DNA from 3 places in the Neptunomonas japonica JAMM 1380 genome. Region 2 is predicted to be linked to each of the others. Evidence: riboswitches for the same ligand, from Rfam matches in the RefSeq annotation. Region 2 holds a riboswitch; each other region holds the start of a gene.
The links. Region 2 has a riboswitch for cobalamin ahead of NEJAP_RS15140 (cobaltochelatase subunit CobN). Riboswitches for the same ligand answer to the same signal wherever they lie in the genome.
Positions count from the first base shown of each region.

Region 1: another riboswitch for cobalamin. It lies ahead of NEJAP_RS09420 (TonB-dependent receptor domain-containing protein); the one in region 2 lies ahead of NEJAP_RS15140 (cobaltochelatase subunit CobN).
Region 3: another riboswitch for cobalamin. It lies ahead of NEJAP_RS14195 (TonB-dependent receptor family protein); the one in region 2 lies ahead of NEJAP_RS15140 (cobaltochelatase subunit CobN).

Region 1 covers NZ_AP014546.1:2,008,573-2,013,075, reverse strand. The annotation lists gene NEJAP_RS09425 (hypothetical protein) at 1-311, opposite strand, end outside; gene NEJAP_RS09420 (TonB-dependent receptor domain-containing protein) at 384-2,213, opposite strand; cobalamin riboswitch at 2,373-2,587, opposite strand; gene NEJAP_RS09415 (fatty acid--CoA ligase) at 2,776-4,419, opposite strand.
Region 2 covers NZ_AP014546.1:3,229,214-3,233,716, forward strand. The annotation lists gene NEJAP_RS15140 (cobaltochelatase subunit CobN) at 1-2,116, opposite strand, end outside; cobalamin riboswitch at 2,214-2,347, opposite strand; gene NEJAP_RS15145 (NIPSNAP family protein) at 2,507-2,812, opposite strand; gene NEJAP_RS15150 (AzlD domain-containing protein) at 2,870-3,199, opposite strand; gene NEJAP_RS15155 (AzlC family ABC transporter permease) at 3,192-3,869, opposite strand; gene NEJAP_RS15160 (DUF3144 domain-containing protein) at 4,254-4,503, shown strand, end outside.
Region 3 covers NZ_AP014546.1:3,035,977-3,040,479, forward strand. The annotation lists gene NEJAP_RS14180 (type I secretion system permease/ATPase) at 1-161, opposite strand, end outside; gene ppk2 (polyphosphate kinase 2) at 435-1,331, shown strand; gene NEJAP_RS14190 (phosphatase) at 1,347-1,574, shown strand; cobalamin riboswitch at 1,663-1,825, shown strand; gene NEJAP_RS14195 (TonB-dependent receptor family protein) at 1,858-3,783, shown strand; gene NEJAP_RS14200 (cob(I)yrinic acid a,c-diamide adenosyltransferase) at 3,836-4,405, shown strand; gene NEJAP_RS14205 (HDOD domain-containing protein) at 4,436-4,503, opposite strand, start outside.

The DNA.
Region 1 (4,503 bases), 1.2 Mb from region 2:
CGTTTGGCATACCAGCGCCCTGCCCACCACATAGAAGCATAAGCAGGAACCAACATGATATAAGTGGGTGTTACGCAAAATGAACTAACGCCACCAAAAGTGATTGCTGCAAAATCAAGAAGAAAAGCCTCCAAAATCAGCAACGGAAAAGACCATAACGGCTTAAGGAAGATACCTGCCAGAAAAAAAACAGCCCAAGAGGCACTCGGCAAATGATCGATGGATGCGAAATGATGGCCACGTGTCACTGCCATCAGCAAAATCAAAAATGCACCGATCATCAATTGTGATCGTGGTTGAATATTCATCATGACAGATATCTCTTAAGTAAGTTGAACTAATGCTGTTAAGTTAATGTAATTAAATACATTTATTAACACGAATTATTGAGGTTGATAAGCCAGTGTAAACAAGGCAGTTGAACCCGCCTGGTTATAACCACTAATGGTTTGATACTGCTTATCTAGTAAGTTGCTTAGCTTGGCGCGTACTTGCCATGCCGGTGCTAACTGATACGTTGCACGCAGATCGACAGTACCAAAGCCTTCTAAAGAGCTTGTATTACTATCGCTGGTATAACGACGACCTTCAGCATGTAATGTTGCACCTAAAGTCAGTGCACCAAAATTACGATCAAGATTAAGATTGAGAATTCTGTCAGCTCGACGTGCTAAACGGTTACCCTTATTAGCACCTGAACGGACTTCAGGATCAAGAAATGAAAGATTACCGCTCAGCAACCATTGCTGCCATTGATAATCAGCACTTAGCTCTAATCCACGGATGCGTGCTGAGTTGATATTGCTAGGTAACCATCTGTAGGGATATAGAACCGTTGGCGAAGGCGCCCACGCAATCATGTCTTTAAAGGTTGTTTGATAAAGTGAGGCTTGCCAATTAACGTCCTGATACTTCCCTCTCAAGCTCAACTCAAAGGTGTCTGATTCTTCTGGTACAAGATCAGCATTACCGCCCCCGTAGGCATCTGAAGGATAGTACAAATCGTTAAACGAAGGTGCTTTAAAAGCGGTTCCATAAGAAGTAACCAGCTTGAGGTTATTATTTAATGGAATTCCCCAAGCAATACCGCCTGTTGTGTAGGAACCAAATTGCTCGTTATCATCAACACGAGCACTGAACTGCAGATCAGATTTGCCTAATGTTAGCTGGTATTGAGCAAAACCTGCCCAGTTGTTGCGATCAGTCACAACATAAGCATTGTTTGTGTCTATTTGATCGTTTATGTAGTCCAAACCAAAAATAAGCTGATTATCATCACTTATTAACAGATCGTTTTGAATAGTAAAAGAGTCACGTACTGTCTCATGACGGCTTTTAAATGCGCTACCAGAAAATGCTTTTGTCTTGTTCCAGCTTCGACCTGCAGACACATTAACAAGCCACATATCAGATACAGCAAAAGTGCCACTTGCACCCATGACTTTAGTTAGCGTATCGCTTCGATCCGAACTAAAGTCATCATATTCACTTTCAGAATCAGTGATAGAAAAAAAGCCTTCAAGCTCATGGCCTCCATCAAAACGCTGCCCCAGTCGTAAATGTAAGCCTTGATTGTGATAACCATCATCGTCGATATTTCCCGTCGTTTTTGCATCAAACCCATCCGTCGTAATGCCTGATGCAGTTACATTAAACCAACGGTTTTGATCACCACCCTGCAAACCAACTTCAGCTAAAGATGTACCATCTGAGCCTGCTGAAATGGTAAAAGAAGGCGTCAGCCTACCCGCACCACGGCGTGTGAAAATTTGGATAACGCCACCGGCAGCATCCGAACCATACAAAGATGAACGTGGTCCACGAACAATCTCAATACGTTCAATCTGACTAAGATTAAGTTCCTCAACACTTACTTGCCCTAGCGTAGCTGAACCAACACGGATACCATCAATCACAATCAATGAATTTTTAGACGATGTGCCGCGTAGGAAAATACTACTGGATTTACCAATACCACCTCTGTTGGTAATCATTACACCGGGAGTTTTTTGTAAAATATCAGCCACTGTAATTGCTTGTGAACGCTCAATATCTTTACGTGTTATTAAGGTAACTGAAGCCAGCGTTTCATCAACAGACTGAGCAGTACGAGAAGCTGTTACTAATATTTCATTAAGATTGGTTGTTTGGGCTGCAACCAAAGAGGAATAACAGCACGCCGTTGCTAAAACGGTGTTGGAAAGTTTTTTCATGGTTCAGATGGTGTCCTGTACGTGCCCGCCGCACGCCAATAAAATTAATGGCATTAACGAGCAGGAATGAACAGAAACACGACAACCGCAAAGCAGGCACTAGCAAGCTAGAACTGAAACGACAAGAATGTGCACCGTTGCATTAGCCCTCCGCTATGCCGACTGAGTAATGTTTGTGGCCGGTCTCCGGACTTACGAGAGGATAATTATCCCAACATTACGCCTTCCCATGTATGACACAGTGGCTTTTGTAATGCCTTAACTCGATTACCGTTGCGGGGGCAGTGTTGGCTTTGCTTGCTAAAGCTGAACGCACCAACTTCCCGTTTAAAATCCCGATTTAAAACAGGATTACCAAAAACTGTGTGCATTCTAGGGAGATGAACCTGTGGGGTCAACATCAAAAGTCATGAATAAATTTAACGATAAACCGCATTCTATTCATCTATGATTTTTATCAAGGCTGATAAAAAACAAGCGCGTAAAACGCGCTTGAGAGGAAGTAAAAAATAACTATTACAATTAACTGGCTTTATGAAGCGCTTAAATAGTTTGCATTTAATTAGTTATCGACTTGATCACGAATCAATTTCTTATTGATCTTACCAACACTGGTTTTAGGTATCTCGTCAACAATACTGACACGCTCAGGAATAGCCCACTTAGCAATTTGGCCACTCGCCACATATTGCTGAAGATGCTTATGAATATCCTCCGCATCAATTGAGTGACCTTCTGCAGGAACAATCATCGCAAACGGACGCTCCCCCCAACGTACATCGGGTACACCTACAACAGCGACCTGATTCACCGCTTCACTTTGGCTAATCAGATTTTCTAATTCTAGAGAAGAGATCCACTCACCACCGGTCTTAATCACATCCTTAATACGGTCTTTAATCTCTAACGTACCATCAGGTGATATAGAAGCCACATCTCCGGTATGTAACCAGCCGTTTTCCCAGAGCTCATCACTTTTTTCGGGTTCTTTGTAATAGCCCTGTGTTAACCACGGTGCACGTACTACAACCTCACCCATCGCTTCTCCATCATGGATAACCTCGTTACCCGCCGGGTCTACAATGCGCAGATCAACCAAGCCAACTGGCACACCGGTTTTAATCCTCTCAGACATTTGCTCTTCCATGGGTTGAGCAAGATCATCATGATGTAAATAGGTCGCCGTTAATAGTGGGCAGGTTTCAGACATACCATAAGCGGTGAAAAACTCAATGCCCCGTTCTGCCATATGCTTCGCCATACCCAAGGTTGGCGCACTACCGCCAGTAAGCATTTTCCAACCCGTTAAGTCGGTCGTTTTAGCGGCATCACTATCAAGAATCATCTGTAAGACTGTGGGGACACCATGCGAAAAAGTCACCTTCTCTTTGGCAAACAGCTCAACCAGCTTATTTGGTTCATAGCGGCCCGGATACACTTGCTTAATACCTAGCATGGTTGCCGTGTAAGGAACACCCCACGCATGCACATGGAACATCGGTGTCATCGGCATATAGACATCGTTTGAGCGCAACAAAGGCTGACCTTCGTAACAGCCTAACGTCGCAGCCATATTCAATGTATGTAACACGAGCTGGCGGTGCGAAAAGTAAACGCCTTTTGGATTCCCCGTAGTACCGGTAGTATAAAAAGTAGTCGCTATTGAGTTCTCATCAAAATCTGGGAAATCATACTGAGCAGATGCGCTAGCCAACAATGCCTCATACTCACCCAAGGTATTTAAACTAGTTTGTGCAGCATTTGCCTTATCTGATAACTGCACGTAACCACGCACACTTGGAATTTGCTCGCCAAACTGCTCAGCTAAAATGAGAAAGTCATCATGTACCAACACATAGTTATCTTCGGCATGATCCATCGTGTAGATGATCTGATCAAGACTCAAACGTACATTCACATGATGTAATACCGCACCAATCATGGGCACCGCAAAATAAGCCTCTAAATAACGATGGCTATCCCAATCCATCACTGCCACCGTATCGCCTGCCTGCACTCCAGCTTCTGTTAATACATTAGCTAACTTACAGATACGCTGGTTAAGCGTTTTATAGTCATAACGCAAAACATCACTATAGACAATTTCGTGATTTGGTTCGTATCGCTGACCAGAGAGCAGTAAGCTTTTAATCAGTAACGGAGATTGATGGGCATTCTGAGAGGGGTCGAGTATTTTAGTTTTCATTGTCTAGGCCTGTTGTTTTTATTGTGTCCTTCTAAAAACGACGTGCTTCGGTAACTAAGCACATCGTTCAACAAAGAATAAGTA
Region 2 (4,503 bases):
GCGAATAATCATCTTCTGCGACCCCAACCGAGCGACGCGGCAAGAACTCATACGTGGAGTGGCGGCCCAGATGTACCAATGCATCCGCTTTAAAGCTGTCACGTAGATACTGATAAAAAGCCAAATACTGATGAGGCGGTGGAAATGCCAAATTAGCGTGCAGTAACTCTTCGTTAATCTCCCAACCACGCGGTGGTTGCGGCCCAATAAAAATTTTGCCAAACGTCAGGCCCGGTAACAGCAGCTGGTTTTGATAAGTCATTACATTGCCCGGTGCTTTACCCCAGCCACCCAGGCCTTCAATACCTGTTTGTTGCAAGGCTTTAATGATAGATAGCGCATCATCCATACAGAGTTTGTTATCACTGGAATTATTCGAACTATTGAGCGCTTTGGCAGGACTAAGGCTTTGCTGATAACAGGACTTTAATTGCCCCAGTAAGATTAATGCGCGTTGACGCGCCTTATGATCAACGCCCTCCAGCAGGTGATACATCTCTTCCATGGTATGTTGCAATGCGTTTTCAGCAAGTTCGGGCTTGCCCGCTTTTATTGCGGCTTCAAGCTGCTCGTGCAGTAAGCCAAAGGGACCAAACTCCATCTCTCGCTGCACGCTCGCGGGAAGTTGCTTAAACCACTGCTGATAATCTTTTGCCATCACTTTAGTGATTTTCTGGCTCATCGTTTTGAGTGCATGAACATCCCGAGGAAGATTAACTCCGCGCTCCTGCATCATATCCAGCAATATTTTCTGGGATGCCGGTAACTCGCCTGTGTCGTATCCATCAGCCTTAAGTTGCTGCAGAATCTGCCAGAGCGACGCGGGAACATCGAGGTTATCCGCACCAATATTGTGGCGTCCAGGAGGATGGTTGTAATAAATAATAGCGATACGCTTATCGTTGTTAGCCTTAGTTTGCAAGGCTTGCCAACGCTTGGCACGCGCTAATAGAGTATCAATACCCTCTGCCAATGGAGCAATTGCCTGCACTCGGATACCGGAGATTGGATCATCGATGTTATCTCCAGCGGTTGCGATAACCAAAGGTTGGCTGGCCCCCTGTAATTCGGGCATTGCTACCTGATAGTAAACCTTCTCTTGCGCGAGTCCATCCGAAGATAAGTGGCGCTCCAGCGCGGTACGGTCTCGCAGTTTAATGGCTTTAATCACCGGCACATTTAGCTGCTTAAGAACCTCAGTAACGGCTCCGCGCCCCTCACCTCCACCAATAACAAAGTCTTGTAGCATAACAATAGCGCTTAGCTGCTTACTGTAAGGCTTTAGCTGCTCTACAGCATCAACACCGGCCTCTCCCCAGTAAGCTAGAGCAGTCAAACAGTCGCTACCGTTTCGCTCTCGTGCCTGCTCACACAAACCGCGCAACATCGCGGCATCAGCAGGACGCCCGCCCCCCGCATGGTCAATAACCACCAGCAGTGGTTTAACGCTTACAGCAGGCATTTCAGTACTGAGTTGCCCTTTATATAACCACCTTAACCGAGGAACGGGAGAGGGAGTTTCAATGTGAGTCGCGGCGCCCAGACGGTGATAAACCCAGCTAAAAAGTAGGCTAGTGTTTTCACTACCCCCTGCCTGCCAGTAACTACGTGCTCTAATCCACTGGGCTTGATTTGGGTACTGCTGTAACTGCTGATTCAACCAACCATCAAAGTCATTATCAGGATGGGCTTTGCTTATCTCACGTAACTGTTGGTCATTATCAAACACAGATCTGTGTTCGAGTTGGCTAAGCTTTACTAGACGGTGATCACTATTGAGCACGAGTAATGGTTTTTGTACCTGGCGTAATAGTGGCTGTAATTCAGCGACACTGGGACCATAGAGGCCCATCGCTAATATGGCGAGGCTGTTGTTAATCAAATCGGCGGTTTGCTGTTCAGGCAACTGGCGCAATTGAGCATCTGTACGCGCTTTGATAACCAGTTGAGGATAACGCTGGATAAACTGGCGAGCGGCCTCCGCAACCGTCTCGGCATTGCGCTGGGAAACCAACACCAGTAAATAGTCTTGTTTGTTTTGCGTAGGCTCAGCAGCCCAAACAACGTGAGTTGTTGTCTGCATGAGAAGTAGAAGCGTCAGTATTAACAAACGCATAAATGTTAATCTCCAGGTGATGGCGTAAAAGGAGACGAACGTATGCCACTGATAATACTTATCAGAACATGTCATACCGCGTTTTCCCGCCCGGTGCATAGTTTAAGATTACTGATTCATGTATCTGGCTTTTGCATTAGCAAAGAACTAAGCAATTACAGTTGCGGGAACAGCCCCGGATTCACACCGGGTTCCATGAGAGCGTCGATTGAATCAACAGCTCAGTAACGCGGGTGTTTGTACAGGTCATGTAAAATTAAGTCAATTAGGGCAATCCTGATGAATGCCCGGTCAGAGTTCAAACAAGGGAGGTGATCGGCGCCCCAAAGAGCGCTGAGGGGATATTCTGGTAGGCTTCTTTTCTATGAAGTGTATAGATTCTGCCTCTTATCACTCAAATACTGGCTTAAAGAAACTACGCTCAAAGCTCAAAATGCATCGAGTACTTTTCGCATAATCAAAAGCGGCAAGACATTCAGGGTCATTGAACGAATCAATACGATATTGCTCATATTCGGCCAAGCTTGGAAACGTAAATAATGCCAGCGCTATATTGTTTGCCCCCTCTGACGGCAGAAAATATCCATTGTGAACGCCGCCAAACTTATTAACCAAAGGGATCCACATTTTTGCGTATTTTTCGAACTCAACAAGCTTGTACGGGTCAACCACATAGCGTAAATAACAGGTTACCATTTAAATCTCCTTATTTAGGTATTAAGCACTTCACTATCAGTGGTTTCTATTTTCGTTTTAACCGATTAACCAGCGATAGCCCCATAAAAAAGTCATACCGCCCAAAATAGGCCAAAGCAAACTTTTAAAATAGCTAGCCAAAACAACAGCCACACAGCCCGCAAGAATTTGCGCCAACTCCACTTGTAAGCCATCAACTTGTTTACTAAAAACAATCGGAGGAATACATAAAGCGGCTAAAATCGCTGGAGGTAACAATAAGAGTACCGGCTGACAGCGGGCAAGTAGTGGCCCTAGCTTGCCATGTAGCTGAATAAAAGAAAGGCGTATTAAGAAGGTAGCTAGGCCACATATAAAAAACAGTCCCCACAAACTCCACTCATTCATGTGGGCGCCCCATCACTGAATTAAAAGAACGACCAGCGATACGCGGTAATATCAATCCCGCAACAACCCCAGCAACAATCGCCAAAATAAAGCCTAAGTTATAAGGAAGTCCCTGTAAAAATATAGCGGCTAGCCCTGAAACCACAGCAACAATTAACAACAAACGATTAGTAATCGTCGACATTAGCATCGCCAAAAACGCCAACGGAATAGTAAAACCAAGCATCCATTGCGGCGGGATACTGGCTCCCACTGCAATACCGAGTATTACCGACAACACCCAACTAACCCACAATGCCACCGCAGTGCCTAAGTAATAACTAATACGTTCTGCATCCGTACGTTGTTGCTGATCAGGTGTGATACACAAGCCATAGGCCTGATCGCATAAGAGATACGCAAAGGGTAACCGGAAGCGTTTCTTTAGCGGATAAAATAGCGGCGCAAATGTCGCACTATAAATGGCAAAACGTAAATTAATCACGACTGTGGTTAAGACAATGACCACAAATGCTGCATTTTCTTGAATAAGCTGCATCGCGGCTAACTGTGCTGATCCAGCAAAAAACAACACTGTCATTCCCATGATTAACTCGGGGCTCATATCCAAAGCCACACCGTTAGCACCCACAATTAAACCAAACGGCAACACGCCTGACACCAACGGCATCAGATCTCTTACCCCTTGCCAAAATTGTGATCGACAATCCCGCACCTGCATAACTAACTATTACCCTTTAAAAAGTTAAACAACATTGGGGAAGATTACGCTGACTCACTAGCGCACTCAATAACTTAACAGCGCCTTAGATTATTTTTCTAGGCAAAACACTTTTGCGTAAAAGAGTCAGATATGATGAGCCTAACTCCAAAAGCAAAAGCCTTGCATGATGATATTGCCGCCATCCAAAAAGAAGTTGCTCATCTCTAACACGGTACTCGAACTTTCAAGCACAATTGCACCGCCCTAATACCCACTGTAAAGTACACCAAAAATAAGTAGGAGGTTGTTTTGCCTCTTAATAACAACCCAACTTAGTTAGGTAGTCACAGAATGATTGATAAAGAAGCTGCTGCAAACTTGTTTAAAATGGCCGATGAATTTATTGATGTAGCCAACCGCCTAGTGACATCAGACAATAAGGACTTGGAAGATGTAGGGGCTGCATTACGCTATGCAGCAGCACGTTTTAGTGCTCATGAAACTGCGTATAAATCGAAGGATTTAGCGGCAGAACGCAATGATGCTTTATCATGGTTCACAAATCAGTACTCTGAAATGCTGGAAGAAAATTTAGACCAGC
Region 3 (4,503 bases), 190 kb from region 2:
TCATAAACTTCGAGCATGTAGATAACAGGTGCCAGCATCAAAATATTGATGCAAAAGCTAAAAACCCCAGTTGATACAAAGGAAGTACGCGAAGCCGATAATGCCTGATATAACTCAGATTTTTCCACAGATTCTTTTGGGTTGTGTGACTGTGATTTCATAGTTTAACTGGATTCCATACGTTAATCAGGTGAGTGCACATTACTATAAACCTATATTTATTCAGTACTTTTTTATCAACAGCTTAGCGCCAAAAAAATAACAAACTATATCGAGACTAGAACTGAATACAAAATATTTCTATATTTACCTATCAAAAATGACATTTCGTAACATTTACATCAAATATCACTAATTAAGTGACTCGGATCAAAGGATTTGTCCCTAGAGAGAGGATAATTATTAATCATAAACAATCTTCAAAGGAGACAATGATGGATGATCTGGTAAAAGCCCCCGCGCAAGAAGCTATTGAAACACTTGAGGCTGCATCTGAGCTGAATGACTCAGCATCAGCAGAACAACAAGAAGAAAATAACACCAATACTCAAAAGCGAATCTCCCGCAAAGAGTACGAAGCCACTAAAAAAGATCTGCAAATTGAGCTACTCAAAATGCAGAGCTGGGCGCGTGAAACCGGAGAGAGAATTGTCATCCTATTTGAAGGTCGTGATGCCGCAGGTAAAGGGGGAACGATCAAGCGCTTTATGGAACACCTAAACCCTCGTGGCGCTAGAGTTATCGCTTTAGAAAAACCTACCGAAGAAGAAAAAGGTCAATGGTACTACCAGCGTTACGTCAAACACCTTCCAACCAAAGGGGAAATTCTGCTGTTTGACCGCTCTTGGTATAACCGAGCCGGTGTTGAAAGAGTTATGAATTTCTGCTCTCCAGCAGAATATCTTGAATTTATGCGCCAAACACCTGACTTTGAACGCATGCTGGTTCGTAGCGGTATTAGACTTTATAAATTCTGGTTTTCAGTTAGCCGTGATGAGCAGTTTGAACGATTCCAAGCACGCAAAGTGGCACCACTGAAGCAATGGAAATTATCCCCAATTGATCTTGCATCACTTGATAAGTGGGATGCATACACAGAAGCAAAAGAAGCGATGTTCTTTTATTCTGATACAGCAGATGCTCCTTGGACGGTTATCAAATCAGACGATAAGAAACGTGCACGTATTAATGCCATGCGCTTTGTCTTGAGCTCTCTTCCTTATCCCAATAAAAATCCGGATATCGACCTAACACCCGATCCACTTATTGTTGGTAATGCACGCGACATTCATGAGCAAGATGAACATATTTTCTTGCCTGACAATACATAACACGGAGGTAGAACCATGTCTCAGAAGCAAACGCAGCACTCACATAATGTTGTTGAGTCCTTTAAAGGGAAATTATCAACAGAACTGCAAAGCCAGATTGGCGACTCGAATTTTTCAGCATTAGAATTGATTGTAGAATCAGCTATCAGCACTGCCGTGCTTGAAGAACTCGAAAAAGCAGCCGACCGTATCGAGAAACTATCGCATGACATCCGTAATTTTGCCGAAAGTTATGATAGCTAGACGATAAAAAAGTGGCTGTTCACAAACCATTTGTGCACAGCCTACATCCCTCCCCCTTACATTGCATCACGAAAAACCTCCCTGTAAACTTCGCCCCAGCCATCCAGGTGCCTCTAATAAGGTTAAACGGGAAGAACGGTGCGTATGACGCTAGCCATAAAGCCAATACAAAGCCGACACTGCCCCCGCAACGGTAATCGATCCATACAAGATTGAGAGTCCGGATACCGGCCTGCTTCTCATCCAACTCAATGCGCGGCGGGTGCATACCCTGAGGTTTTACATGTATCGATTAACACCTATGCTAGCAGTAGTAGCGTTAGCTAATATGCCATCTATTTCTTTTGCCTCTTCAATAACCAACCAACCCCTTCATATAACGGTATCAGGTACACGTTCATTATTATCAGAAGAGATGTCGGGAAAATCAGTCAACGTCATTACGCACCAACAAATCAGCGCGAGTGGTGCTGCCAATATCTTTGAAGCACTGCGCAGTAGCGGCGCAGTCCAGATCACACAAAACTATACAGGTAATAGTAATGATGGCGTCGTTTCCATGCGTGGCTTTGGAGAAAATACTAGTCAAAACGTATTGATTTTGGTGAATGGCAGACCACTTAACAACCCTACACTAGAAGCCCCCGACCTCAGTATTATTTCTCTAAATAATGTAGATAGAATTGAAGTACTGCAAGGCAGTGCGGGGGTATTATATGGGCAGAATGCCGTCGGCGGCGTAATTAATATCATTACTCGCTCTATTGAAGGCTCAAACGCTCAGATTCAGCTTTCAATGGGCTCATATGACACAGCCAAGTTTTCTGTAGGTTTTGATCAACGTTATGATAATGGCCTGGGAGTACGCGTCAACGCGAACAGGAATACAAGTCATGGCTATCGTGATAACAGTGACACTGAGTATGGGCGTGTAAACGCTGGATTATCATATCGCTATAACACAGGTGAAATCGGCATATCACATCAGGTTATCCATGATAATCAACGCTTGCCGGGTTCCTTAAGTGATTATCAAGCTCTTACTAAACCCCAAGCAACAAACACACCTAACGACTTCTTTAACGCAGACGTTATTGTGAATGAAATAACATTATCTCAATCAGCATCTGAACACTTTTCATTAAATGCAGAACTCAGCCAAAGAGATAGCAACGGCAAGGGCTACCTCTATGGCAGCAACTCTCGTCAGGACACCCGGGTAAATTCATTTACTCCTCGTATTTCCGCCCACTTGCCTACACTTCATGGCGATACAATTCTGACAACAGGATATGACTATCGCGGCAGTGATTTCCAAGCTAATAATGCACTAGGAACAACAAATAGCCGGCAAGTTTCGCACGCGTTATATGCGCAAGTCATCCACCCTATAAGTGCTCAGGTTTTTGCAACTTTCGGCGCACGAGACACTCGTATAAAAGATAGCAACCGTGTCTCCAACAGCGATCACTCAGATTCAGCCTTTGTGAAAGAATTCGCCATTAATTGGAGACCAAAATCTAACCACCAGTTTTTTCTAAGACGTGATGAGAATGTTCGTTTCGCAGCAATTGAAGAAAATGGTTATACCCTCCCTAACATTAGCTTCCTGAAACCACAAAAAGGAACATCATGGGAGCTCGGCTGGAAAGGGCGCTATCAACAAACCAAATTAATGCTGAACTTGTACAGATTAGAGTTAAATAATGAGATTTTGTTTGATTCAGCAGCCAATGGCGGTTGGGGAGCGAACTTAAACTTAGATCGCTCACTTCGCAGAGGTGTTATCCTCAGCGTAGAGCACGCCTTGATGCAGAATATCAACATAGGTGGCACCTACACCTATACCGACTCGGAATTATTAGCCGGCTCGTTTAAAGGGAATGAAGTGCCTTTTGTTGCACAACATACACTTAATCTATTTGTGAATTATCGCTTTAATCAGCAATGGAATCTCTACCTCGATGGGCAATATACTGGCGAACGTTATTTAGCAGGCGATGATGCCAATACATTAAGCAAAACCGACAGTATCGTCCTTATGAATGCCTCATTAAAATGGCAGCATAACCACTGGACAAGCCAGCTAACTGTTAACAATTTATTCAATGAAAAATATGACGCATATGTAGGTTCCTCTTTTGGCTCTGCGTACCATTACCCAGCGCCCGAGCGAAACCTACTCTTTAATGTAGGCTATTCTTTTTAAATAGCGGCACATAGGGCTGGAAATACCAGCCCTGATTACTCGGGATAAAAAAATGGCCAATCGACTCACCAAAATCTATACCCGTACCGGCGACAAAGGCGAGACAGGCCTTGCTGATGGCCGGCGTGTATCGAAAACCTCTGAGCGTATTGAAACGCTGGGAGACATTGACGAACTCAATTCTGTTTTAGGCGTACTGCGAGCGGAATTAACCGCAGAGGACCCAATATCAGCTATCTTTTTTCAATTGCAGAATGATCTCTTTGACTTAGGTGGTGAGATGGCCATGGCTAATCCCGATTATCATGCGATAACACCTGAAATGATCAGCGAACTAGAGAATCACCTTGACGACTTAAATGAGCAATTACCGCCATTAACAGAGTTTATACTACCAGGCGGTAGCCGTAGCGCAGCTTACTGCCACCAAGCAAGAAGCATCTGCCGCCGCGCAGAACGCCAAATGATTCGCTTATGCAATGCTGAAGAGCAAAACTCAACAGGAGCAATCTACCTAAACCGCTTATCTGACCTACTCTTTGTCTGCGCCAGAGTCTTAGCTCGCAGAGCGGGAGCAACGGAAGTATTTTGGCAGCCAAGAAACCAGCCTAAACCAGCCTAAGACTCTATTATTCAAAGCTTTCTAGTAACGCTATGCCTTATGGGAAAGCGCTATTTTGGATTGAATCACAAACTGGTTAAAACAAGTAAAATCCTTGT